DNA from 2 places in the Mycobacterium sp. pW045 genome. Region 1 is predicted to be linked to the other one. Evidence: riboswitches for the same ligand, from Rfam matches in the RefSeq annotation. Region 1 holds a riboswitch; the other holds the start of a gene.
The links. Region 1 has a riboswitch for S-adenosylmethionine ahead of ACAG20_RS05565 (bifunctional o-acetylhomoserine/o-acetylserine sulfhydrylase). Riboswitches for the same ligand answer to the same signal wherever they lie in the genome.

Region 1 (11,706 bases):
ACGGCAGCAACGCCAAAAATATCGAGTAGCCGCGGTCGGAGACGATCAGCCGGACCTGCCGGCGCGCGATCGTCGACAGTTGTTTGAGCAGACTGGTGGCCGCCGGTTTACCGAGGTCGGCGGGGGGTGTCTCGGCCAGCGCCACCGAGGACCGCCGGCCGCCTTCGCGCTCCAGAAAGCGCCGGTTGGCTTCGTCGGGGTCGGCGCCCACGTTGGCGAAGATGTCGGCCCAGTTGCGGGTTCCCAGGGCGGTCTCCACCTGGTCGGGCGGGCCGATGAATGCCGTCTTGCCGCCGGGGGCCAGCAGCAGGATCTGGTCGCAGACATCGAGGTAGGCCACCGAGTGGGTGACCACCAGCACCACGCGTCCGGCGTCGGCGAGACCGCGCAGCATCAGCATGACCTGACGGTCCAGTGCCGGGTCCAGGCCCGACGTCGGTTCGTCGAGCAGCAACAGCGACGGCCCGGTCAGCAGCTCCAACGCCACCGAGGCGCGTTTGCGCTGGCCGCCGGAGAGCTTGTCCACCCGGGTGTCGGCGTGCTTGGTCATCTCGAGTTCCTCGAGTACCTCCGCGACGGCCTGATCGCGATCGGCCTGGCTGCTGTCGGGCGGCAGCCGTAGCTCGGCGGCGTAACCCAGCGCCTGGTTCACCGTCAGCTGGCGGTGCACCACGTCGTCCTGCGGGACCATCCCGACCCGGCTGCGCAGCGAGGCGTAGTCGGCGTGGATGTTGTGGCCCTCGAACAGCACGGAGCCGGAGCTGGGCCGGGTGTAGCCGGCGATCAGCCGGGCCAGCGTGGTCTTGCCGGCGCCGGAGCCGCCGATGATCGCGGTCAACGTACCCGGACGGGCGGTCAGCGAGATGTTGTTGAGCAGCCGCTTGCCGCCCTCGACGTCGAAGCAGACGTCCCGGACTTCAAGCCCGCCACTGCCCGTCGCGGTCTCGGTGCGGCGTACCAGGCTGCCGCCGTGGAATTCCAGGTCGACGTTGCCGATTGTGACCAGGTCGCCCTCGGTGAGGATCGCCGAGCCGATCCGGACACCGTTGACGAACGTGCCGTTGATGCTTCGGCTGTCGCGGATCTCGGTGCCCAGCGGGGTCGGGATCAGCATCGCGTGGTGCCGGGAGGCCAGCACATCGGAGATGACGATGTCGTTGTCGGTGGCGCGCCCGATGGTCAACGCACCGGCGGGCGCATCCGGCGGTGAGGCGGATCCAGGCCGCAGGATGTCGATCATCCGGGTGGCGAGGTTGCCGACCTCCGGTGGTTTGGCCGCCACCGGGGCCATCCGGGTGGCCGGTTGCCGCGGCGGCAACGGCTCGGCGGGCGCGGGTGGCGCGAAACTCTGACGCAGGGCCGCGTCGCCGGACGGTCCCGCCGGGTATGCCGGTTGCCGGTGGGGCAGCGGCGGGGGCTGATACGGCGGCGGGCCGGGCCGCAGCGGCTGCTGGATACCGGGGTGTCCGGCCGAGCGCGGATCCGGGTAGTGCGCAGGTTCGGGGGGCACCGGCACGGCGGGCCGGCCCGGTGGCTGCGCCGGCGGCCGGCCCGGGCGTGCGATGCCCGGCTGCGGCACCTGGATCGAGACGGTCTGCGGCGGCCGGCCGGCCTGGCCCTGATGTCGCCCGACCTCGAAGGACAGCCGGGGGCCGTCCGGGTTGCCCAGGTTGACGCACTGGCCGTCGCGGATGTCGACCATCGGCACCCGCTGGCCGTTGACGTAGATGCCGTTCAGTGAGCCGTTGTCGATTCCGAGCCACCTGCCCTGCTCGAAGCGCAGCAGCAGGTGCGCGCGGGAGACCAGTGGATGCGGGATACGGATGTCGGCGCGCAGGTCACGCCCGATGACCACGTCGTGGCCTGCGGAGAATGTGCCTTGCGACCCGTCATAGCGCACGGTCAGCACCGGCGGAGCAGGGTGACTCATCGGATCAACTGTATCGGGCGGACCGAAGTGGCCGCCGGTCCGCGGGCCGCGAGTCCGCGCGGATCTTCAGCGCAGCAGGTCGGGGGCGCCGGTGACAACGCAGTGGGTGCGCTGGTAGATCGTGGGCATGCACTGGTTGCAGTGGATGCATTCCGACACCGTCGCCGGCTCGGCCGCGATCCGGTTGACCAGATCCGGTTCGGCCAGCAGCGCCCGGGCCATCGCGACGAACTCGAAGCCCTCGGCCATCGCCTGATCCATGGTCTCGCGATTGGTGATGCCCCCCAACAGGATCAGCGGCAGCGACAGCTCGGCGCGGAACAGCCGGGCGTCGTCCAGCAGATAGGCGTCGTGGTACGGGTATTCGCGCAGGAACTTCTTGCCGGTCATCCGCATGCCCCAGCGCAACGGGGGCGGGAAGACGTTCGCGAACTCCTTGACCGGGGCGTGGCCGCGGAACAAATACATCGGGTTGACCAGCGAGCTGCCGGCGGTCAGCTCGAGGGCGTCCAGGCCGCCGTCGTCCTGCAGCCACTTGGCGGTGGTCAGCGACTCGTCCAGGCTGATGCCGCCGCGCACCCCGTCGGACATGTTCAGCTTCGCCGTCACGGCGATCTGGCCGGCGCCGTCCTTCTCGACGGCCTGGCGGACCGCCTGCACGATGCCGCGGGCCACCTTGGCCCGGTTGGCCAGTGAGCCGCCGAACTCGTCGGAGCGGCGGTTGATCAGCGGCGACAGGAACGAGCTGGCCAGATAGTTGTGACCGAGGTGGATCTCGACGGCGTCGAAGCCGGCGTCGACGGCGCAGCGGGCGGCGTCGGCGTGCTGGGCGATGACCTGGTCGATGTCGTCGCGGGTGGCCTTCTTGGCGAACCGCATGCCGATCGGGTTGAAGAACCGTACCGGCGCCAGCGCGCGGGCCTTGTTCGAGCGGGCGTCGGCGACCGGGCCGGCGTGGCCGATCTGCGCGCTGACCGCCGCACCCTCGGCGTGCACGGCCTCGGTGAGCCGGCGCAGCCCGGGGAGGGCCTCCGGGCGCATCCACAGTCCGTCGTCGGAGGTGCGGCCGCCGCGGGAGACCGCGCAGTAGGCGACGGTGGTCATGCCCACCCCGCCGGCCGCCGGCAGCCGGTGGTACTCGATCAGGTCGTCGGAGACCAGCGCGTCCGGGGTGCGGTTCTCGAAGGTGGCGGCCTTGATGACCCGATTGCGCAGTGTGATCGGGCCGAGCTTGGCCGGACTGAAGACGTCGGGAGCAGCAGGCATTCCCGGAGCTTAACCCCGACGGTGGCGTCGGATCCGGCGGGGAATGTCACAATGTCCGGCGTGGGTGCGATCACGTTGGACGGCAAGGCCACGCGCGACGAGATCTTCGTCGACCTCAAAGCCCGGGTGGACAAACTCGCCCGGGCGGGCCGCGTTCCGGGGCTGGGCACCATCCTGGTCGGCGACGACCCGGGCTCGCACGCCTATGTGCGCGGCAAGCACGCCGACTGCGCCAAGGTCGGCATCACCTCGCTCCGCCGCGACCTGCCGGCCGACGTCAGCGCGGCGCAGCTCAACGACACCATCGACGAGCTCAACGCCAACCCGGAGTGCACCGGTTACATCGTGCAGCTGCCGCTGCCCAAACATCTCGACGAGAACGCCGCGCTGGAACGCGTCGACCCGGCCAAGGACGCCGACGGGCTGCACCCGACGAACCTGGGCCGGCTGGTGCTGGGCACCCCGGCGGCGCTGCCGTGCACGCCGCGCGGGATCGTGCACCTGCTGCGCCGCTACGACGTGCCGATCGCCGGCGCCCACGTGGTGGTGATCGGCCGCGGGGTGACCGTCGGGCGCCCGCTGGGCCTGCTGCTGACCCGCCGGTCGGAGAACGCCACGGTGACGTTGTGCCACACCGGAACCCGCAACCTGCCGGAGCTCACCCGCCAGGCCGACATCATCGTCGCCGCTGTCGGGGTGCCGCATCTGCTCACTGCGGACATGGTGCGTCCCGGGGCGGCCGTCGTCGACGTCGGCGTCAGCCGCACCGATGCCGGACTGGTCGGCGACGTGCATCCGGACGTGTGGGAGGTGGCCGGTCACGTGTCGCCCAACCCCGGCGGCGTCGGCCCGCTGACCCGGGCCTTCCTGCTGACCAACGTCGTCGAGCGGGTCGAGAGCGAACTGTGAGGCGCGTGGACGTCCGCCGGCTGGTCGCCGCCCAGTGGCCGATCATGCTGGTGGGGCTGATCTTCGTGGTGGCGTTCGTGCTGGCCGGCGCGAACTTCTGGCGTCGCGGCGCCCTGCTGATCGGGATCGGCACCGCGGTGGCCGCCGCGCTGCGGCTGGTGCTGTCCGAGGAGCGGGCCGGGCTGCTGGTGCTGCGGGACCGGGGACTGGACTTCGCGACGATGACGACGGCAGCCACGGCGATGGTCTATATCGCCGCGACCGTCGACCCGCTGGGAACCAGCTGACCCTTCGGCCTCACTTGGCCAGGGTGAACTGGTTGACGTCGAATCGCCCGGCGCGGAATTCCTCGGCGCAGCCGGTCAGGTACCGCATGTAGCGGTCGAAGACCGCCGCGGACTGCAGTTCGACGGCCTCGCACTCGTGTGCCTCCAGCGCTTCGGCCCAGTGGTCGAGGGTCATCGCGTAGTGCTGCTGCAGCGACTGGATGCGCTTCACCCTGAACCCCGCCTTTACGGCGTGCTCCCTGACCAGACCGATCGACGGCAGCTGGCCGCCGGGGAAGATCTCCGTCATGAGGAATATCTGAAAGTCGGCCAGCTCGGCGGTCAGTGCCATGCCGTGTTCGACGATCTCCTGCGGTGACAGGCCGCAGATCGTGTGCAGCATCATCGTGCCGTCGTCGGGCAGTGCCTTGAAGGTCGTGGTGAAGAAGTCGTCGTAGCGGTCGTAGCCGAAGTGCTCGAACGCCCCGATGGACACGATCCGGTCCACCGGCTCGTCGAACTCCTCCCAGCCGGCCAGCAGCACCCGCCGGCTGCGCGGGCTGTCCATCGCGTCGAAGCGCGATTGCACATGGGCGGCTTGGTTTTTGCTCAGGGTCAATCCGATCACATTGACGTCGTATTGCTCGATGGCGCGCTGCATGGTGGTGCCCCAACCGCAGCCGATGTCGAGCAGCGTCATCTCCGGCTGCAGCCCGAGCTTGCTGAGCGAAAGGTCGATCTTGGCGAGTTGGGCTTCCTCCAGCGTCATGTCGTAGCGCTTGAAGTAGGCGCAGCTGTAGGTCTGGGTGGGGTCGAGGAACAGCCGATAGAAATCATCGGACAGGTCGTAATGGGCTTGTACATCAGCGAAATGCGGGGTCAGCCGGTCGGTCATGAGGGGTGGCCTTTCGGTCCGTCGGGGGCTTATCAGTGCCGCCCTAAGGCCGTCCCTCCCCAGTCGGCCGGACCCGCATACCCGCTGTCGTCCCGGATAAACAACAGCTCGCGTAAAACATCGCTGCCACAACGGCAGCGCGGGCCCGTCGCCGGCGCTACCGGCTAAGCGACCGGGATGGCCGGGATTCCGCCGGGCAGGCCGGGAATCCCACCGGACAGCCCCGGAATGCCACCGGACAACCCCGGAATGCCGCCGCCCGGCATGCCCGGGACCAACGGCAGCTCCGGAAGCTGGCCGCTGGCCAGCTGCGCCAGCAGCTGCGGGCAATACGCCTGCACCGCGATCTCGGTGAACAGCTGCGCCATCTCCGGCGACATGGCGGGCCCGCCGCCCAGTGCGGTGACCGGGGACGCCACCGACGCCGCGGTGCCGGCCGGCGCGGTCAGCATCGGGCAGACGGACTGGCCCAGTTCCGCGGTCGCGGCCGGGTCACCGACGGGAACGCCCGCCCCGGCAAGATCGGACAGGAACGAGGTATCGATCGGACTCGCCTGCGCCGGCGCCGCGGCGCCGATCAGGCCAGCACATATCCCCAGGCCGGCCAGGGCCACGAAGCGTCGCATTATCTCCCCCGTCTGTCTGCCCGGCGCCGAGCGGCACGGGGACTGGTGGTTGAAATTCTGCATCAAAGGGATAACGCCGACGAGTCGGCCGGGTCACGGTTTGCCTACGACGGTTCCAGGGTGGCCCGCACGCACACCGTGATGTAGGGCAGCGCCAACCCGGTCGAACCGACCAGCGCCGGATGGGTGGCCAGCAGGTGGCGGACCCGATCCAGCGTCTTGGTGCGCACTGCGTCCGGTGAGGTGATGCAGTAGCTGCGGGAGGCGACCAGGTCGATCAGCGCCTGCGGGGTCAGGTAGTTGGTCCACTCCAGCTGGTGGTGTTCGATCGCACCGAACGGCGCCGGCAGTGTCACGCCGCCGTCGACGGCGTCGCGGGCGTCTTCGCGGCCGATGATCTCGCCGAGTTCCTTGACCCAGCCCAGCCGCTCGTCGCGGGTGTTCCACACCAGCCCCAGCCGGCCGCCCGGGCGCAGCACCCGGATCAGCTCGGGGATGGCCCGTGCCGGGTCGAACCAGTGCCAGGCCTGCGCCACCAGCACGGCGTCGACGCTGTCATCGGGCAGCGGGATCTGCTCGGCGGTGCCCAGCAGAGCCGGGGTCTGCGGCAGCGAGGTCTGCAGCACTTCGAGCATCTCGGCGATCGGGTCGACGGCCACCACATTCAGGCCACGCTCGACCAGCCGGGTGGTGAGCTTGCCGGTGCCGGCACCCAGATCCAGCACGTCGGCGGCGTCCGCTGGTAGCAGCCAGTCGATCGCCTCCGGCGGGTAGGACGGGCGGCCCCGTTCGTAGGCGGCCGCCTGCGAGCCGAACGACAGCGATCGATCGTGCCGGGGCTGCCGCGACCGGTTCACCGCCGGTGCACCCCCGCCGAGTCCGCCAAGTCCAAGGTCTGGCGGATCAATTCTCCGACGCGGTCGGTCTCCAGCAGGAAGCCGTCGTGGCCGTAGTCGGACTCGACCACTTGCAGGCGTGCACAGCCGGGCAGCAGCTCGGCCAACTCGGCCTGCAGGCGCAGCGGATACAGCCGGTCGGAGGGGATCCCGGCGACCACGGCCGGTACCGGGCAGTCCCGCAGGGCGGCGGCGACGCCGCCCCGGCCCCGGCCCACGTCGAAGCCGGACAGCGCTTCGGTCAGCGCGACGTAACTGCCGGCGTCGAACCGCGCCACCAGCTTGCCGCCCTGGTGGCCCAGGTAGCTCTCCACCGCGTAGCGCGGGTCCGCTGGGTCGTCCTCGGCCTGCGCTCTATTGCCGAATCGCCGGTCGAGTTCGGCCTCGCCGCGGTAGGTCAGGTGCGCGATCCGCCGGGCGATCGCCAGCCCGCTCTCGGGACTGCGGCCGGTGCCGTGGTAGTCGCCGCCCTGCCAGTCCGGGTCGGCCTTGATCGCGGCGACCTGGGTGCTCTGGGTGCCGATCTGGTCGGCGGTCGCCCGGGCGCCGACGGCCAGCAGCAGGCCGGCGCGCACCCGGTCCGGGTGGCCGATCATCCACTCCAGCGCGCGGGCGCCGCCCATCGAACCGCCCATCACCGCGGCCACCTCGGTGATGCCGAGCGCGGCCAGGGCGGCGATGTCGGCTTCCACCTGATCGCGAATCGAGATGGCGGGAAACCGTGAGCCCCAGGGTTTCCCGTCGCGAGCCAGCGAACTCGGGCCGGTCGATCCGCGGCAGCCGCCCAGGGCGTTGGTGGCCACCGCGCACCAGCGGTCGGTGTCGATCGGGGCGCCGGGCCCGACGATCCCGTCCCACCAGCCCGCGGTGGGATGTCCGGGCCCGGCCGGCCCGGTGACATGGGAGTCCCCGGTCAGCGCGTGCAGCACCATGACGACGTTGTCGCGACGCGGCGACAGCTTGCCCCAGCGCTGCACGGCGATGTGGACGTCATCGAGCACCGCTCCGCTCTCCAAGCGCAGCGGGCCGATGCCGACCGTGCCGGTCTCTCCCTCGGCGGGCAGCACGTGGGTCGAGAATTCCGAAATCGTCACCGCAGCCTCTTTGACAGCCGCCTCAACGAGCCGCGAGCGCGGACGATTCGCCGAGCTGTGTTGCGACCGCGGCGAACCCGAGTTCCAGGTCGGCCAGGATGTCGTCGATGCCCTCGATGCCGACCGCCAGCCGCACCAGTCCGGGAGTGACACCGGTGCTCAGCAGCTCGTCGCCGGAGAGCTGACTGTGCGTGGTGGACGCGGGGTGGATCACCAGGGAGCGCACGTCACCGATGTTGGCGACGTGGCTGTGCAGCTGCAGCGCGTTGACGAACGCTTTTCCTGCTTCTAGGCCGCCGCCCTGCCCGCTGCCGGCGATCTCGAAGGACAGCACGCCGCCGACGCCCTTGGGGGCCAGCCGCTGCGCCAGCTCGTACCACGGCGAGTCGGGCAGCCCGGCATAGTTGACGCTCAGCACGTCGTCACGGGCGGCCAGGAATTCCGCGACCCGCTGGGCATTGGCGACGTGACGCTCGACCCGCAGGCTCAGCGTCTCCAGGCCCTGGGCGATCAGGAATGCGTTGAACGGCGAGGCCACCGACCCGTAGTCGCGCATCAGCTGGGCACGGATCTTGATCGCGTAGGCCGGCGGGCCCAGGTCGGCGTAGACCAGGCCGTTGTAGCTGGGGTCGGGGGTGGTGAACCCCGGGTGGCGGCCCTGGGTCCAGTCGAAGTTGCCGCCGTCGACGATCACACCGGCGATCGCGGTGCCGTGGCCGCCCAGGTACTTGGTGGCCGAGTGCACGACGATGTCGGCACCCTGGCTGATCGGCTGGATCAGGTACGGGGTGGCGATGGTGTTGTCGACGATCAGCGGCACGCCGTGGTCGTGGGCCACCGCCGAGACCCCCGGGGTGTCGAGGATGTCGATCTTGGGGTTGGAGATGCTCTCGGCGTAGAACGCCTTGGTGTTCGGCTGGACCGCCGCGGCCCAGGACTCCAGGTTGTCGGGGTCCTCGACGAAGCTGACCTCGATGCCCAGTTTGGGCAGCGAGTAGCGGAACAGGTTGTAGGTGCCGCCGTACAGCCGGGGGCTGGCCACGATGTGGTCACCGGTGCCGGCGAGGTTGAAGATCGCGAACGTGCTGGCGGCCTGGCCGGCCGACAGCAAGGTGGCGCCCACCCCGCCCTCGAGCGCGGCGATGCGTTCCTCGATGACGGCGTTGGTGGGGTTGGTCAACCGGGTGTAGATGTTGCCCGGCTCGGCCAGCGCGAAGCGGGCGGCGGCCTCGTCGGTGTCGCTGAACAGGTACGAGGTGGTCTGGTAGATCGGCAGGGCGCGTGACCCGGTTTCCGGGTCACCGGCGTGGCCGACGTGGATCTGCTTGGTCTCGAACGACCAGTTGTTACCGGCGGTCATAGGTAGATGCTTTCTGAAGAGAGTGTTATCGCTGGGGCAGGAGGGGTGTCAGCGACGACAACAACGGTCTGATCGGCGCAAGGAGGCACGCATCAGGTTCCCCTGTCTACTCGGGGGGCCCGTTGTGGCGGACCCGCGCTTGCCGCGTAGCCTGCGGCGGCTACTCAACCCGGTCAATCACCCGGGGCACCCCACCGCGGTTGGAGGGTTGCCGGCCAGCAAGCCGGGGCTTCGCGCTGGCACTCATGACCGCTTGGCAGCCTATCGCATCTATCGGAGGTGCCGCCACCTGCTCACCGGCCGGTGGCCGCCAATGGCCGGTACGCGATACTTGAGGCCGCCGTGTACCACGCGGAACAACAGACATTCGAACCCTGACGCCGGGAGAACAGCCATGTGCGCCGACCAGCCGACCATCATCTACACGCTGACCGACGAGGCGCCGCTGCTGGCGACGTACTCGTTCCTGCCGATCGTGCGGGCCTTCACCGAGCCCGCGGGCATCGACGTCAAATCCAGTGACATCTCGCTGGCCGCGCGCATCCTGGCGGAGTTCCCCGACGTGCTCACCGAGGAGCAGCGGGTGCCCAACAACCTGGCCGAACTCGGGCGGCTGACCGAACTGCCCGACACCACGATCATCAAGTTGCCCAACATCAGCGCGTCGGTGCCGCAGCTGGTCGCCGCGATCAAGGAACTGCAGGACAAGGGCTTCGCGTTGCCGGACTACCCGGCCGACCCCAAGACCGACGCCGAACGCCAGACCCACGACCGCTACGCCAAGTGCCTGGGCAGTGCTGTGAACCCGGTTCTGCGGCAAGGAAACTCCGACCGACGTGCGCCCAAGGCGGTCAAGGAGTACGCCCGCAAGCACCCGCACAGCATGGGGGAGTGGTCGCAGGCGTCGCGCACCCACGTGGCCACCATGCGCCACGGCGACTTCTACCACGGCGAGAAGTCGATGACGCTGGACCGTGCCCGTGATGTGAAGATGGAGCTGAAAACCAAGGGCGGCAAGAAGATTGTGCTCAAGGAGAAGGTCGCCCTGTCCGACGGCATGATCATCGACTCGATGTTCATGAGCGTCAAGGCGCTCCGCGAGTTCTACGAATACCAGATGGAAGACGCCCGCAAGACCGGTGTGATGTTCTCGCTGCACGTCAAGGCCACCATGATGAAGGTCAGCCACCCGATCGTGTTCGGCCACGCCATCAAGGTGTTCTACAAAGACGCATTCGCCAAGCACCAGAAGCTCTTCGACGACCTGGGCGTCAACGTCAACAATGGCCTGGTCGACCTGTATGACAAGATCGAGACGCTGCCGGCCTCGCAGCGCGAAGAGATCATCGAGGACATGCACGCCTGCCACGAGCAGGGGCCCGAACTGGCGATGGTGGACTCGGCCAACGGCATCACCAACTTCCACTCGCCGTCGGACGTCATCGTCGACGCCTCGATGCCGGCGATGATCCGGGCGGGCGGCAAGATGTACGGCGCCGACGGGCGGACCAAGGACACCAAGGCGGTCAACCCCGAATCCACCTTCTCGCGGATCTACCAGGAGCTGATCAACTTCTGCAAGACCCACGGCCAGTTCGACCCGGCCACCATGGGCACCGTGCCCAACGTCGGCCTGATGGCACAGAAGGCCGAGGAATACGGCAGTCACGACAAGACTTTCGAGGTTCCCGAGGCCGGGATCGCCGACATCGTGGACTTGGACACCGGTGAGGTGCTGCTGAGTCAGAACGTCGAGGCCGGTGACATCTGGCGGCTGTGCACGGTCACTGACGCCGCCATCCGCGACTGGGTGAAGCTGGCCGTGCAGCGCGCGCGGATCTCCGGCATGACGGTGGTGTTCTGGCTTGACACCGAGCGCCCGCACGAGGCCGAGCTGCGCAAGAAGGTGAAGGCCTACCTGAAGGACCACGACACCGAGGGCCTGGAGATCCAGATCATGCCGCAGGTATGGGCGATGCGCTACACCCTGGAGCGGCTGATCCGCGGCCAGGACACCATCGCCGCGACGGGCAACATTCTGCGCGACTACCTCACCGACCTGTTCCCGATCCTGGAGCTGGGCACCAGCGCCAAGATGCTGTCGATCGTGCCGCTGATGGCCGGCGGCGGCATGTATGAGACCGGCGCCGGTGGTTCGGCGCCCAAGCACGTCAAGCAGCTCGTGGAGGAGAACCACCTGCGCTGGGACTCGCTCGGCGAATTCCTGGCGCTGGGCGCCAGCTTCGACGACATGGGCGCCAAGACCGGCAACCGCGGCGCGAAGATCCTGGGGCAGACGCTGGACACGGCGATCGGCAGGCTGCTGGCCGACAACAAGAACCCGTCGCGCAAGACCGGCGAGCTCGACAACCGCGGCAGCCAGTTCTTCCTGGCCAAGTACTGGGCGCAGGAGCTCGCCGCGCAGACCGAGGACCCCAAGCTGGCCGAGCACTTCGCCGCGGTG
Region 2 (11,706 bases), on a different contig from region 1:
CCGCCGGCCGACGGCAGACTGACGGCCACACCGCGGCGGGCGGCGACGGCAGCGACAGCACTGTCCACAACCTTGTCGACCGCGGCCGCATCGGCCAGCGCCCCCTCGTGCAGGCCGCCCAGGGCACCGCCCCGAACGCTGCTGCCTTCGCGGGTGCCCAGCGCCACCTCGACGGTGACGTGCTTGGCCCAGCCGTCACCGAGCTCCCAGGTCTTCTTGACCCGTTCGGCGATGGCGGCCGGGCGCTTGCCCGACGGCCCCAGCACAGTGCGCAGCTGGTCGTTGATGGCGTCGGTCAGCACCGGGCCGTACGGCTTGTAGGTGCGCGCCAGCTTGGTCACCTGGGACTTCAGTCCGGCCAGGTCGGCCTCGGCGGCGCCGTCGATGGCACCCAGGTTCAGCTCCGAACCCAAGTCCACCAGCAGCTGGTTGCGTCGCGACGACGCGCCGTCGGTGATGGATTCGATGGAGTCCAGCGCCTCGATCTGGTCGATACGCATCTTGGCGCTCAACGCGATCAGCGCCAGCGTGGCGTCGGCGGCGTCGAAGCCGATGTCGTCGGGACGGGGAGCACCGGGCGGAGCCGCTGGCGAAGCCGCGGCGACGGCCGGGGCGACACCAGACACGGGCGCACCGTCCGACGCGCCAGCGTCGGAATCCTCGGCAACCGGCTCATCTTCCGGCTCGGGGTCGGTGTCGGTGGCGAACAGCACCGCGGCGTCGCGTTCGGCGTTGAGCACTTCCACTGTGCTGTGGGCGTATTCGGGCAGCTTGAGGGTGTTGGTGGCCAGTCCGGCAACGGTCGGGGCCGACTTCACCCCGATCTCGACGAACCGCTCCACGCCCAGGCCGCCGGCGGCCTCCTCGATGAACAGCAGGTCCTGGGTCTCGATCCAGCGCACCGGGCTGGCGAACTGCCAGGCCAGCAGCTCGATGACGATCTTGCGGCACAGCTCGGCTGGCTTCTCGTTGCGCCAGGTGTCGTAGTCGGCCAGCACCTCGTCCAGCGGCTCGGCCGGCACCAGGTCGCGGATCTCCTGAATGAACTCGCGGTCCAGGCTGAACGGCTTGGGCACCAGGTTGGGGATGTAGCGGCCGATGATCAGCTCAGGGTCCTTGTCCCGCGGCATCACCCGCTCCAGCGAACGCCGGAAGTCGTCCACGCCGATGCGCAACACGCTGGAGTGGAACGGCACGTCGATCCCGGGCACCAGGATGAACGAGCGCTTGCCGCCGGAGATCTCGCGGCGCCGCTCCACCTCTTCCTCAAGGGCTTCCAAGCCGGCCACCGTGCCGGCGATCGCGTACTGCGAACCCCGCAGGTTGAAGTTCACGATCTGCAGGAATTCCCCGGTGCGCTCGGCGATCTCGGCGACGAACGCGGTGACGTCGGCGTCGTCGAGGTCGATCTGCGACGGTCGGATGGCGGCCAAGCGGTAGTTGGAGCGCCCCAACGCGTCACGCGGCACGATGTCGTGCATCTTCGAGCCGCGGTGGAACACCACCTCCAGCAACGCCTCCAGCTCGTAGACACCGCTGACGCACGCCAGCGCGGTGTACTCACCCACGGAGTGACCGCAGGCGATCGCGCCTTCGACGAACGCACCCTGCTCACGCATCTCGGCAACCTGGGCGGCGGCCACGGTGGCCATCGCCACCTGGGTGAATTGCGTCAGGTACAGCACGCCCTCGGGGTGCTGGTAGTGCACACCGGAGGCGATCAGCGAGGTCGGGTTGTCTCGCACCACGTGCAGCACCGAAAAGCCCAGGGTCTCGCGGGTGAATTTGTCCGCGGAGTCCCAGACCTTGCGGGCGGCCTTGGAGCGGGCTCGGACCTCCATGCCCATGCCCTTGTGCTGGATGCCCTGTCCCGGGAACGCGTAGACGGTCTTCGGCGCGGTCAGCCGCGCGGTCGCCGACATCACCAGGTCCGAACCGATCCGCGCCGACACCTCCAGTACCTCGGCGCCCAGGTCGATTCCGACCCGGTCGACCCGGAAGTCGACGTCGTCGCCGGGCTTGACCATGCCCAGGAAACGCGCGGTCCAGCCGACCAGCCGGGCCGGCGGACGGGCCTGGCCGTCGGTGGCCGTGACCACATGCTGGGCCGCGGCCGAGAGCCACATGCCGTGCACGATGGGCGATTCGAGGCCGGCCAGCAGCGCGGCGGCCCGGTCGGTGTGGATCGGGTTGTGGTCTCCGGAGACCACCGCAAAGGGCCGCATGTCCACCGGGGCGGTGACAGTGACGTCGCGACGGCGCCGCCGCGGGGTGTCGGTGGCGTTGTCGGAGACCGCACCGCCGGCCCGGACCGGGTCGGTCAGTTCCGCGGCGCCGGTGCGTCCGCGGATCGCGAACCGCTCCTCGAGGGTGGCCAGCACCGTGCCATCGGCCGCGGCGACCGTGACCGAGACCGGGACGACCCGTCCGACCTCGGTGTCGGTGGCAGCCGAAGCCGTTGCGGTGACGCTCAATTCGGCCGGCTCGTCCGGCAGCGCGGCGAGCAGATGTGCGGCGTGGTCCAGGTGCACCAGCGACAGCAGACCCTCGACGACGGGGAAGCCGGCGTCGGTGGTCGCCGCGCCGATGGCGGCGAACACCGCGGGCCAGCACCGGCCGACCAGCGCGTCGGGCACGGTGGACAGTCCCGGCGCCAGCGGTGCGCCGAAGGTGGCGGTCACCCCGGTATGGTCGGCGACCTGCTCCGGGTCCCACTCCACCGTCACGGTGGCGGTGCCGTCGACTACCGGCGGCAGCGCGTCCGGCCCGTCGACCCCGGCCGCGATGGCCAGCACCGCGCGCATCGCGGTGGCCGCGTCCTCGGTGGCGACCAGCGGGATGGCGCCGTCAGCGACCGATGGCGGCACGGTGAAGCGAATGGTGATCCAGATGCCCGACAGCGGCACGCTGAGCACCACATGGTCTTCGGCGGTCCCCGCCGAACTGACCTCGAGACGCGCCCCGGTCGTCGGGTGGGTGGCCGCCCGGTTCTCCTGCACCTGCCATTCGTCGGAGGCGCCGATCCGGTGCACCGGGTTGGTGGTGGTACGGCCCGCCCACAGCACGTCGGGCGCGTCGAGCAGTACGGCCAGCGGGCCGGTCACGTCGAGGCGGCCCTGGCGGCGCGCGGTCACCGGTCGCGGCTGCACCCCGTCGTTCGTCGAGGCGGCCAGCACCTGGTCGATCGCCGCCTGCTCGAAGCGGTCCAGCAGTTCGCCGACCGGCTCGTCGACCCGGGTGATACCGGCCACGGCGGTGATGCCGGGAATGATGCAGACCTGCTCGGCGGTGTAGCGGGCGTCGTGCGCCTGCCACAGCGAGTCGCTGCGCCACCAGCGACGCACATCCTTGTCGATCACCGGCACGAAGTTGACCGGCTTGCCCGGCGTCTTGCACAGCTGGGTGAAGAACGGCGCATCAGCGGGGTGCAACACGACGGTCTCGGCGTCGGGGTAACGGGCCACCAGTGCGGCGATGGCGTCAGCCGGACGCTCCAGGATCGCGGCGTCGCCGGCGGTGAACAGCGTCTCGATCGGGCCGGATTCGACCTCGTTGAGCCGGGCTTCCGCGCGCTGCAGCATCGAGCCGAACCGTTCCCGCCAGGTGTCGGCCAGCCAGGGGCTGTCCGGTGACGCGGTGTCAGCGGTCGAGTCGCCGTCACCGATCGCCAGCTCCACGTACCGGCGCAGCCACTGCGCGTACGTCATCTCGGTGACGTCGCCGAAGTAGGGCTTGGCGGTGTTGGCCAGCGCGGCGATGATCTCGTCACGGCGGGCCGCGACCGCGTCACCGTCACCGGCGACCTCGTCGAGCAGCCGGCCGCACCGCGAGGCGGTGTTGTCGATCTCGTGGATGTCCGCGCCGAGCTGGCTGCGCGAGGAGGCCATGCCGCCCTGGGCTTTTCCTGCGCCGATCCAATGGTCGGTGCCGGTGGTGTCGACGAGCATCTGCTTGACCGCCGGCGAGGTGGTGGCCTCCTTGGTGGCCATCGCCGCAGTGCCCACCAGGATGCCGTCGACGGGCATCAGCGGGAAGCCATGGTCCTGCGACCAGCGCCCGGACAGGTAGTCGGCGGCACGCTCGGGGGTGCCGATTCCACCGCCGACGCAGAGCGTGATGTTGGGCTGCGAACGCAGCTCGGAGTAGGTCGCCAGCAGCAGGTCGTCGAGGTCCTCCCAGGAGTGGTGACCACCGGCGCGGCCGCCCTCGACGTGGGCGATCACCGGGGTGGTGGGCACCTCGGCGGCGATGCGGATCACCGACCGGATCTGCTCGACGGTGCCGGGCTTGAACACCACGTGGCTGATGCCCGCCTCGTTGAGCTCGCCGATCAGCTCGACGGCTTCCTCGAGGTCCGGGATGCCGGCGCTGATCACCAATCCGTCGAACGGGGCGCCCGACTGACGGGCCTTCTGCACCAACCGCTTTCCGCCGACCTGTAGCTTCCACAGGTACGGGTCGAGGAACAACGAGTTGAACTGGACGGTGCGGCCCGGCTCGAGCAGCGTAGTCAGCTCGGCGACCCGGTCGTTGAAGATCTCCTCGGTGACCTGCCCACCGCCGGCCAGCTCCGACCAATGCCCGGCGTTGGCGGCCGCGGCGACGATCTTGGCGTCGACGGTGGTCGGCGTCATGCCGGCCAGCAGGATCGGCGACCGGCCGGTCAGCCGGGTGAACTTGGTGTCGAGCTTGATCCGGCCGTCGGGCAGCTGTACCACCGACGGGGCGTAGCTCGTCCACGGCCGGGCCACCTCCGGCACGGCGCCGATGGTGAACAGGTTGCGCTGCCCGCCGCGGGTGGCCACCGGCACGATCCCGATGCCCAGGCCGCGGATCACCGGTGCGGTCAACCGGGTCAAGATGTCGCCGGGCCCCAGGTCCAGGATCCAGCGGGCGCCCGCGTCGTGCAGCGCGGTGATCTCGTCCACCCAGTCGACCTGGTCCACCAGGATCGACTCGGCCATCGAGCGCGCCAGGGCGACGCCGTCGGCGTCGAAACCGATCTGGGCGGCCCACTTACCGACGATCTCGATGCCGTCGGACAGCCGCGGCGAGTGGAATCCGACCTCGACCTGCACCGGTTCGAAGACCGGCGCGAAGACCGCGCCGCCGCGCAGCTTGTTCTTGCGCTCAGCGGCCTCCTTGTCGGCGATCTGCTCGCAGTACAGCTCGAACCGTGACAGCTGTTCGGGGGTGCCGGTGATGACGACCGCACGCCGGCCGTTGCGGATGGACAGCACCGGCGGCAGCACGGTGCGCACATCGGTGGCGAACTCTTCCAGCAGTTCCTGGATCCGTTCCGGGTCGGCGTTGTTCACCGACACCATGGGCGGGCGGTCCCCGAGGATCGAGATGCCGCGACGGCGGGCCACCAGCGTTCCGGCGGCCCCCACCAGCTGGGCGATCGCGAGCAGCTGGACGTCGGCGGTGCCGCCGGCCTTCAGCGACTCGACGGCAAGCACGCCCTGCGAGTGCCCGGCGGCGGCGACCGGCGGGGCGGCCGCCAGGTCCAGGCCCTGGCGTTCCAGCGCCCGCACCGCGGCGATCTGGGTGAGCAACACGCCCGGTACCGATACCGCGGCCGAGGTCAGCTGCTTGGCCGACGGGATCGGGTCCTCGGCGGCCAGCGCACGCACCCACTGCAGCGGCTCGAAGCCGATCGGCCGGACCACGACGAGTTCCTTGGCGACCGGCTCCAGCAGCAGCTCCGCCTCGCCGGCCAGCGTGGCCAACTCGGTCTCGATGCCGGCGGAGGAGACCAACTCCTCGAGGGACTCCAGCCAGGCGCTGCCCTGACCACCGAAGGCCACCGCGTACGGCTCACCGGCAGTGAGGCGATCCACCAGGGCGGACGAGGCGTTGGCGAACGGGCCCGGGCCGGTCCCGTCAGCGGACACCCGGTCATGTTCGTGGATCGTCACGTTAGATATCTCCCTGCTCTGGAACATCGCGTCTTTGTTGTGCCTGCCGGCATGACCGGCTTGGCCCCGATCGGGCAGCGGGCTCTCGCGTCGTCGCGGCCGCGCTACAGCAGTAAGAGTGTCATAAGAACCTGTGCCGTTTCGGCAGCTAATTGGTTACTCATGAGTTCTACGCTCGGGTAACCCACCTGCGGATATCACGCGCTCCGACCACGCTTCGATCGTCGGGGAACAAACGTCCTGCATGCGCGGGGTTACGGTCGAGTAGCCACAACAGCCCTGATCAAGGCTGCATTGTTATCTAATCGTTATGTTCGAATCCGGCCGGTCAGGCTGTCGTAGACAGCCACTGACGCAGTGTCAACCCGGCACCGTGATCCGCGCCACCCGACGAGCGGCCGCCCAGCCCCGTGCCCCATCGTCCCGGGCGTGGGTCAGGCCCACTGACCGAACCGGGGCGTCAGGATCTGATTGATGTCGACACCGACGTTGCCGACCTTACGTTTGTCGACCTCGACCTGATGCAGGTTGGCCGCCTGGTGCGCAATACCGCCCGGCGACCCCCAGTTGTGCTGCCAGAAATAGGAACCCAGGCCCTCTTGCACGGCCCACTCGATGGTCGTGGAGTTGGCGTACACACCGGTACGGTGCTGCCCGATCACCGATTCCCAGCCGCGAAGGTAGGGGGCCACCTGCGTCCGGTACTGCTCGTAGGACGGGTCGTCGTCGATGGAGGCGTAGATCGGGGCGTCATCAGGGCCGCCCGCCGCGGCATGCAGGTGCGAGCCGCGTTGGGCATGCTCGACGCCGGCCTCTTGACCACCCAGCCAGTCGGCGGTCGCCTGTTTGCCGTACTGGTAGCAGGAGACGATCACCAGGCCGTTCTGGTGCAGATCGTGCGCCTCGGCCGGCTGGATCGGCTTCCCGAGCATCCAGTCGGCACCGGGCCGGCGGTCCGAGACGTAGCGGATGGCGCCGACGGCGCCGGCCGCTCGGATCTCTTCGGCGGTCAGGACGCCGGCCGAATAGTCCAGCAGGATGCCCAACGGCTCCGCCCGTGCCGTGGTGGCCGACACTGCCGATGCCGCGGCGCCCAAACCGATCACGGCCGGGGCGGTCGCAGCGAATTTGAGCACGTCGCGCCGCGAAACCAACACGCACCAAACGATACGGCAGCACCCGTCGAGCACCGGCGTCTCACCACCACAGGGCAGGATGGCCGGGTGACACAGCTGCGGATCACGGATCGCTCATGGCGTCCCTGGGCGGTATGGGGCACCGGCTTGCTGTCCTATGTGGTCGCGGTGCTGGACCGCACCACCTTCGGGGTGTCGGGCCTGGACGCCGCCGACCGGTTCAGCACCGGCCCGAGCACGCTGTCGTCGTTCGTGATCCTGCAACTCATCGTGTACGCCTCGATGCAGATTCCGGCCGGCGTGCTGCTGGACCGGTTCGGCCCCAAGGCGATGATCGCCGCGGGCGTCGCGGTCCTCTCGGCGGCTCAATTGACGCTGTCACTGACCCATTCGCTGCCGATCGCGATCGGAGCGTACGGCGTGGTCGGGTTGGGCGACGCGTTCGTGTTCATCTCGGTCATCAGATTGCTGCCCAATTGGTTTGCGCCGGAACGCGTCCCACTGCTGACCCAGCTCACCGGGATCTGCGGCCAGTTCGGCCAGTTGCTCTCGGCGGTACCGTTTCTGGCGATTCTGCTGCACCAGGGCTGGACTGCGGCTTACCTGTCGGCGGCGGCACTGGGGGTGCTGGCGGTCGCGCTGACCCTCGCGGTGTGCCGGGACGCTCCGCCCGGGGCGCCGATCGCCATGCAGCCGCGAACGTTTCGGGCGGCGTTCGGTGAGGTGAAGACGGTCTGGTCCCGGCCCGGCACCAAGCTGGGCTTCTTCACCCACCTCGGCACGCCGTTCTCGGCGAACGTCTTCGCGCTGATGTGGGGCGTGCCTTACCTGACTACCGCACAGGGGCTTTCACGCGCGCTGGCCGGTGCGTTCCTGACACTGTCGGTGGCGACCTTCGTCGTGGTCGGACTGTTGGTCGGCACGTTGTCCGCGCGTCGGCCCCAGCACCGGACGGGTCTGGTGCTGGCGATGATCGCGCTGACCGCCTGCACCTGGGCCGTGCTGCTGGCACTGCCCTCCCCCGCACCGCACTGGCTGCTGGCGTTGCTGATCGTGGTGATCTCGGCCGGCCAGCCGGTCTCGATCCTGGCATTCGACTTTGCCCGCACCTACAATCCGCCGGCCGCGCTGGGCACCGCGCAGGGCATGGTCAACACCGGCGGCTTCATCGCCACGCTGGTGATCATGCAGGCGATGGGGATCGTGATCGCGATGGCGGGCGGCTTCTCATTCTCGGCCTTCCGGCTGGCCTGGGTCGTGCAGTACGTCATCTGGGGGCTGGCCGCGGTGGGCGTGGTGGTCAATGCCCGCAAAGCCCGCGACTTCGGGGCCCTCGGTGAGGTGCAGGCGCGGGTTGTTGTTGCCGGCGAGCCGTGAGGCTCACGCAGTCTTGTTGTACGGGTCCGGCGATTGCGGGCAATAGGCGTGCCGGGCCGCGGTGATGACGCCGTGTGCTTCTGCTGGTGTCACCTGCAGGTGTGCGATCACCGAGATCGGCACCAGCCGCGGCGCGCCGCTCAACGCCGAACAGACCGCATGGCCTTCTTGCACCAGCAGATCACCCAGCGACTCGCACTTGGCGCTGCCGCAGATCTGCTTGGCGTAGTCGGGGTGAAGTCCCTCGTGTTCCAGCTCTGCGAAGAACACCTGGTCCTCACCGCTGGGATCGTCGGCGAATGCCGTCGGCGGCGGGTTTGCGATGACACCGGCCAGTACCGCGCTGAAGGTGGCGAAGACTGCTTTTCTGTTCATGATGGTGCACCAATCCCGCGAGGATGACGACGTCCATTCTCGCACCGGCAAGGCGCTGGCGACATGGCGAAATCGATTGGAGATTTTGTGCGGGCGGAGGGACTCGAACCCTAATTATTATGCAGGTAGCAGACCTATGCACCGCGTTGACCTGCTGTTTAAGGTGTATTGAGATAGGCTCAGATAGACGCTGCTAGACCCAGAATGTGGGGGAAATGTGGGGGCAGATCGGTACGCTGGTAACTATGACCGGAAGCGAGGCCACCAGCGAACGAGGCTTGACATTCGGCGAGGCCGCCCGACGTCTGGGCGAGGACGTCAACATCGTCCGCCGATGGGTGCGCACCGAGCAGTGTCCGGTGATCCGAGACGCCGTAAGGTCCGTATCCCGGCGGCGTGGGTTGACGACCCGCGAGTGTGGCTAGCCGGACTGACCAACGGCTAGCGCGGGTTCGACCTCAGAGCCTCGAATACTCAGTGCACCAACAATTTTGTGCCGTCCGGGTGTTACTTACGGGCACCCAACTATGGGCCGACTAGAGGATGGCCCGGCGACGTTGTGCGAGGCCCGATGGTCGCTGACCTGCGCCGGGAGATCGGTCGACTGGAGGCTTCGCGGATTCCTCCGGGCCCGGAGTCGAAAAAACCGTGGTACCTGGCGGAGTCGGCCTTGGCGGGGATCACCCAGCCGCCGGGAGGGCACAGTAGCGCCTCAGGGCGTCGAGGACGGCCGTTTTATCGGCCGGGGTACTTCTTTTCCTCGCGTCGGGTCCTTGTCGGCTCGTCTCGGTACCCTGGAGGGGCTTCATGAGTTGCCGTCGCCAAGCTCCGACTTGATGGCACGCCAACCCCACGCTCGTGGGTGGCTCGGATGACGAAGCGGCCAACACCAACCGGTGTCGGCAAGAGCGCCTCCCGAGCGGGGGCTCCACAAGTTGGAGATCATCATGTCCAGGTATGTCTGGGAACTTCCGGGTGCAGACGCGCAGTGCGCCTTTCACGGGTCAGGCCACCAGATCTTCCACGTCCAGTTCAACGTCTCGATGCGCAACCCGGGCCCGGTCATCCCGGTCACCGCGTCGGTGGACGATGACGGGCTGGTGCACCTCGAGGGCGATGGACTGAACCTGGTGCTATGGAATCACGACCCGGAGGCACTACGGGCGGCGTTGGACGGCTTCGGCGGTCGGGCCGACTGGAAACCGCGCTGGCACATCCTCGCCGTCCCGACGGCGTCCCGGATCGGCGGCGCGCGCAGCGTATTCAGCCTGGCGACGCCAGAGCAACGCACCGAGTGCCGTGCCCGGGTGGTCGCTGCGGATCCGCCGCCGTGGGGCGAGCCGCCGGAGGCCTGGGAGCGTTATCAACAACGCGCTCAGGCCGAGCAGGAAGCCCGCAACGCCGAGCTGCGCAACATCGACTACAGCCACATCCCGCCACTGCGGGTAGCTGATCGCTACGCATCCGGCCGCAGGTATTCAGCGCCGCTACCCGGCCAATCCGGAACCGACGACGATGAGCGCTGAACGCGGCTGGATCGGCGAGCCGCAGCCGGTCAAGGAATGGCACGAATCTCGTGCCTCCGCCGCACGTCGCTGGGTCGAGGCCGAACAGTGTCGCCGTCGGGAGCGAGGGGACTACAGCACGGTGACCGTGAAGTGGTGAGAACGCGTCGCGTTCTGACCGCCCGCGAGCAGAACGAGTGCGCCGCGCCCGACGAAGTTCGCGCTACCGAGCCAGACAACTGGAAGCCTGTTACATGCTCGGCCTGGAATGCGCCCATCTGCTTGCCCCCTGGGCGCCCGGCAATGTCGACCATGGATGAGTTCCGCAGGCTCGCCGAGGAGCTTGGGGTACTGGCCCGCCACCACCGAGGCCGAACACACCGCCAAGCTGCGGGCCGACAACGACCGCTTCGCACGGAATTTAGGTCACCAGACTAATGCAGCGCGGGGGGCTAACTTTCCATCTGCGCCGGGATAACCCGTCCGCGTGCCGAGGCCACCAGCATCACCACTACCGCCAGTGCCGTTCCCGACGTGGACGCCGCCCGCGTCACTAGAAGCGGAGCGAGCCCCGGGTCTGTGCTACGCGACGTTGGATGTGTAGATCATCCACCTGCTGTCATCGCCGCACAGCATTGGGCGACCGTCGACATTCTGCGCTGACCACCCGCTGACACAGGGCTCCCCAGCCCGCATAACCCCGTAGAGCGGCGGCGCTTTGGACCACGTCTGAACACCGGTACGACCGTCCTTCAGGCAGATGAAAGTTCGCGCGGGGGTGCCGTCTACACCAAATGCGTAGTGCTGGGGGCCACCTTTAGGCGCGCAGGCCATCCCCTCACGGGCGTCGGTGGTGAGGTTAGGTACGCAGGATGGGACGTTGGCACAGACTGGGTCCGCTGCAGCAGCTGGCGCAGTGAGAACGGGCACTGCCGCCCCAACAGCCACCAGCGCCAGCCCGATTCGGTGTAAGTGCATATGTCATCTCCCACCCGGATCATTGCCTGCAATAAATAACCAGCCAGCTACCGCGTCTTGGTCGTCGTCTATTGGAGACAGACCGTAGCGGCAACTCCGGAACATGGGGGTACAAATTCCTGCGAAAACCTGATCGGCAGATGGTGCGACTCTGGATGGCCCGTCCGATTCGAGGCAAGTCTCGAGCGGCAATCTGGTACCGCCGCACGCCCTGACATTCTTATCATCCACAGCCACACTGGCCGCTGACGTTCTAAGCTCCTCCCATGCCGAAGAGACTCGTAACGGTTGCGTCGGTGGTCGCGAACATGTTTGGCGCGGTTCTATTGTTTTTCAGCCCCGCGAGCAACGCGATGCCCCTACGGTGCACGAACATGATCAACTACGCGGGCGACCCGCGCGGAAACGCCGAGA

Region 2: it holds a riboswitch for S-adenosylmethionine, as region 1 does, so the genes downstream of both, ACAG20_RS02485 (hypothetical protein) here and ACAG20_RS05565 (bifunctional o-acetylhomoserine/o-acetylserine sulfhydrylase) in region 1, are expected to answer to the same signal.

Annotation. Positions count from the first base shown of each region.
Region 1 covers NZ_JBGGKU010000003.1:147,601-159,306, forward strand. The annotation lists gene ACAG20_RS05525 (ATP-binding cassette domain-containing protein) at 1-1,930, opposite strand, end outside; gene ACAG20_RS05530 (NADH:flavin oxidoreductase) at 1,997-3,196, opposite strand; gene ACAG20_RS05535 (bifunctional methylenetetrahydrofolate dehydrogenase/methenyltetrahydrofolate cyclohydrolase) at 3,257-4,105, shown strand; gene ACAG20_RS05540 (DUF3017 domain-containing protein) at 4,150-4,392, shown strand; gene ACAG20_RS05545 (cyclopropane mycolic acid synthase family methyltransferase) at 4,403-5,266, opposite strand; gene ACAG20_RS05550 (DUF732 domain-containing protein) at 5,431-5,892, opposite strand; gene ACAG20_RS05555 (class I SAM-dependent methyltransferase) at 5,997-6,749, opposite strand; gene ACAG20_RS05560 (homoserine O-acetyltransferase) at 6,746-7,882, opposite strand; gene ACAG20_RS05565 (bifunctional o-acetylhomoserine/o-acetylserine sulfhydrylase) at 7,905-9,242, opposite strand; SAM riboswitch class IV at 9,373-9,493, opposite strand; gene ACAG20_RS05570 (NADP-dependent isocitrate dehydrogenase) at 9,637-11,706, shown strand, end outside.
Region 2 covers NZ_JBGGKU010000001.1:556,225-567,930, forward strand. The annotation lists gene ACAG20_RS02465 (fatty acid synthase subunit beta domain-containing protein) at 1-5,921, opposite strand, end outside; gene ACAG20_RS02470 (DUF1906 domain-containing protein) at 6,356-7,078, opposite strand; gene ACAG20_RS02475 (nitrate/nitrite transporter) at 7,145-8,434, shown strand; gene ACAG20_RS02480 (DUF732 domain-containing protein) at 8,438-8,809, opposite strand; SAM riboswitch class IV at 9,613-9,724, shown strand; gene ACAG20_RS02485 (hypothetical protein) at 9,757-10,335, shown strand; partial or broken gene ACAG20_RS02490 (hypothetical protein) at 11,559-11,706, shown strand, end outside.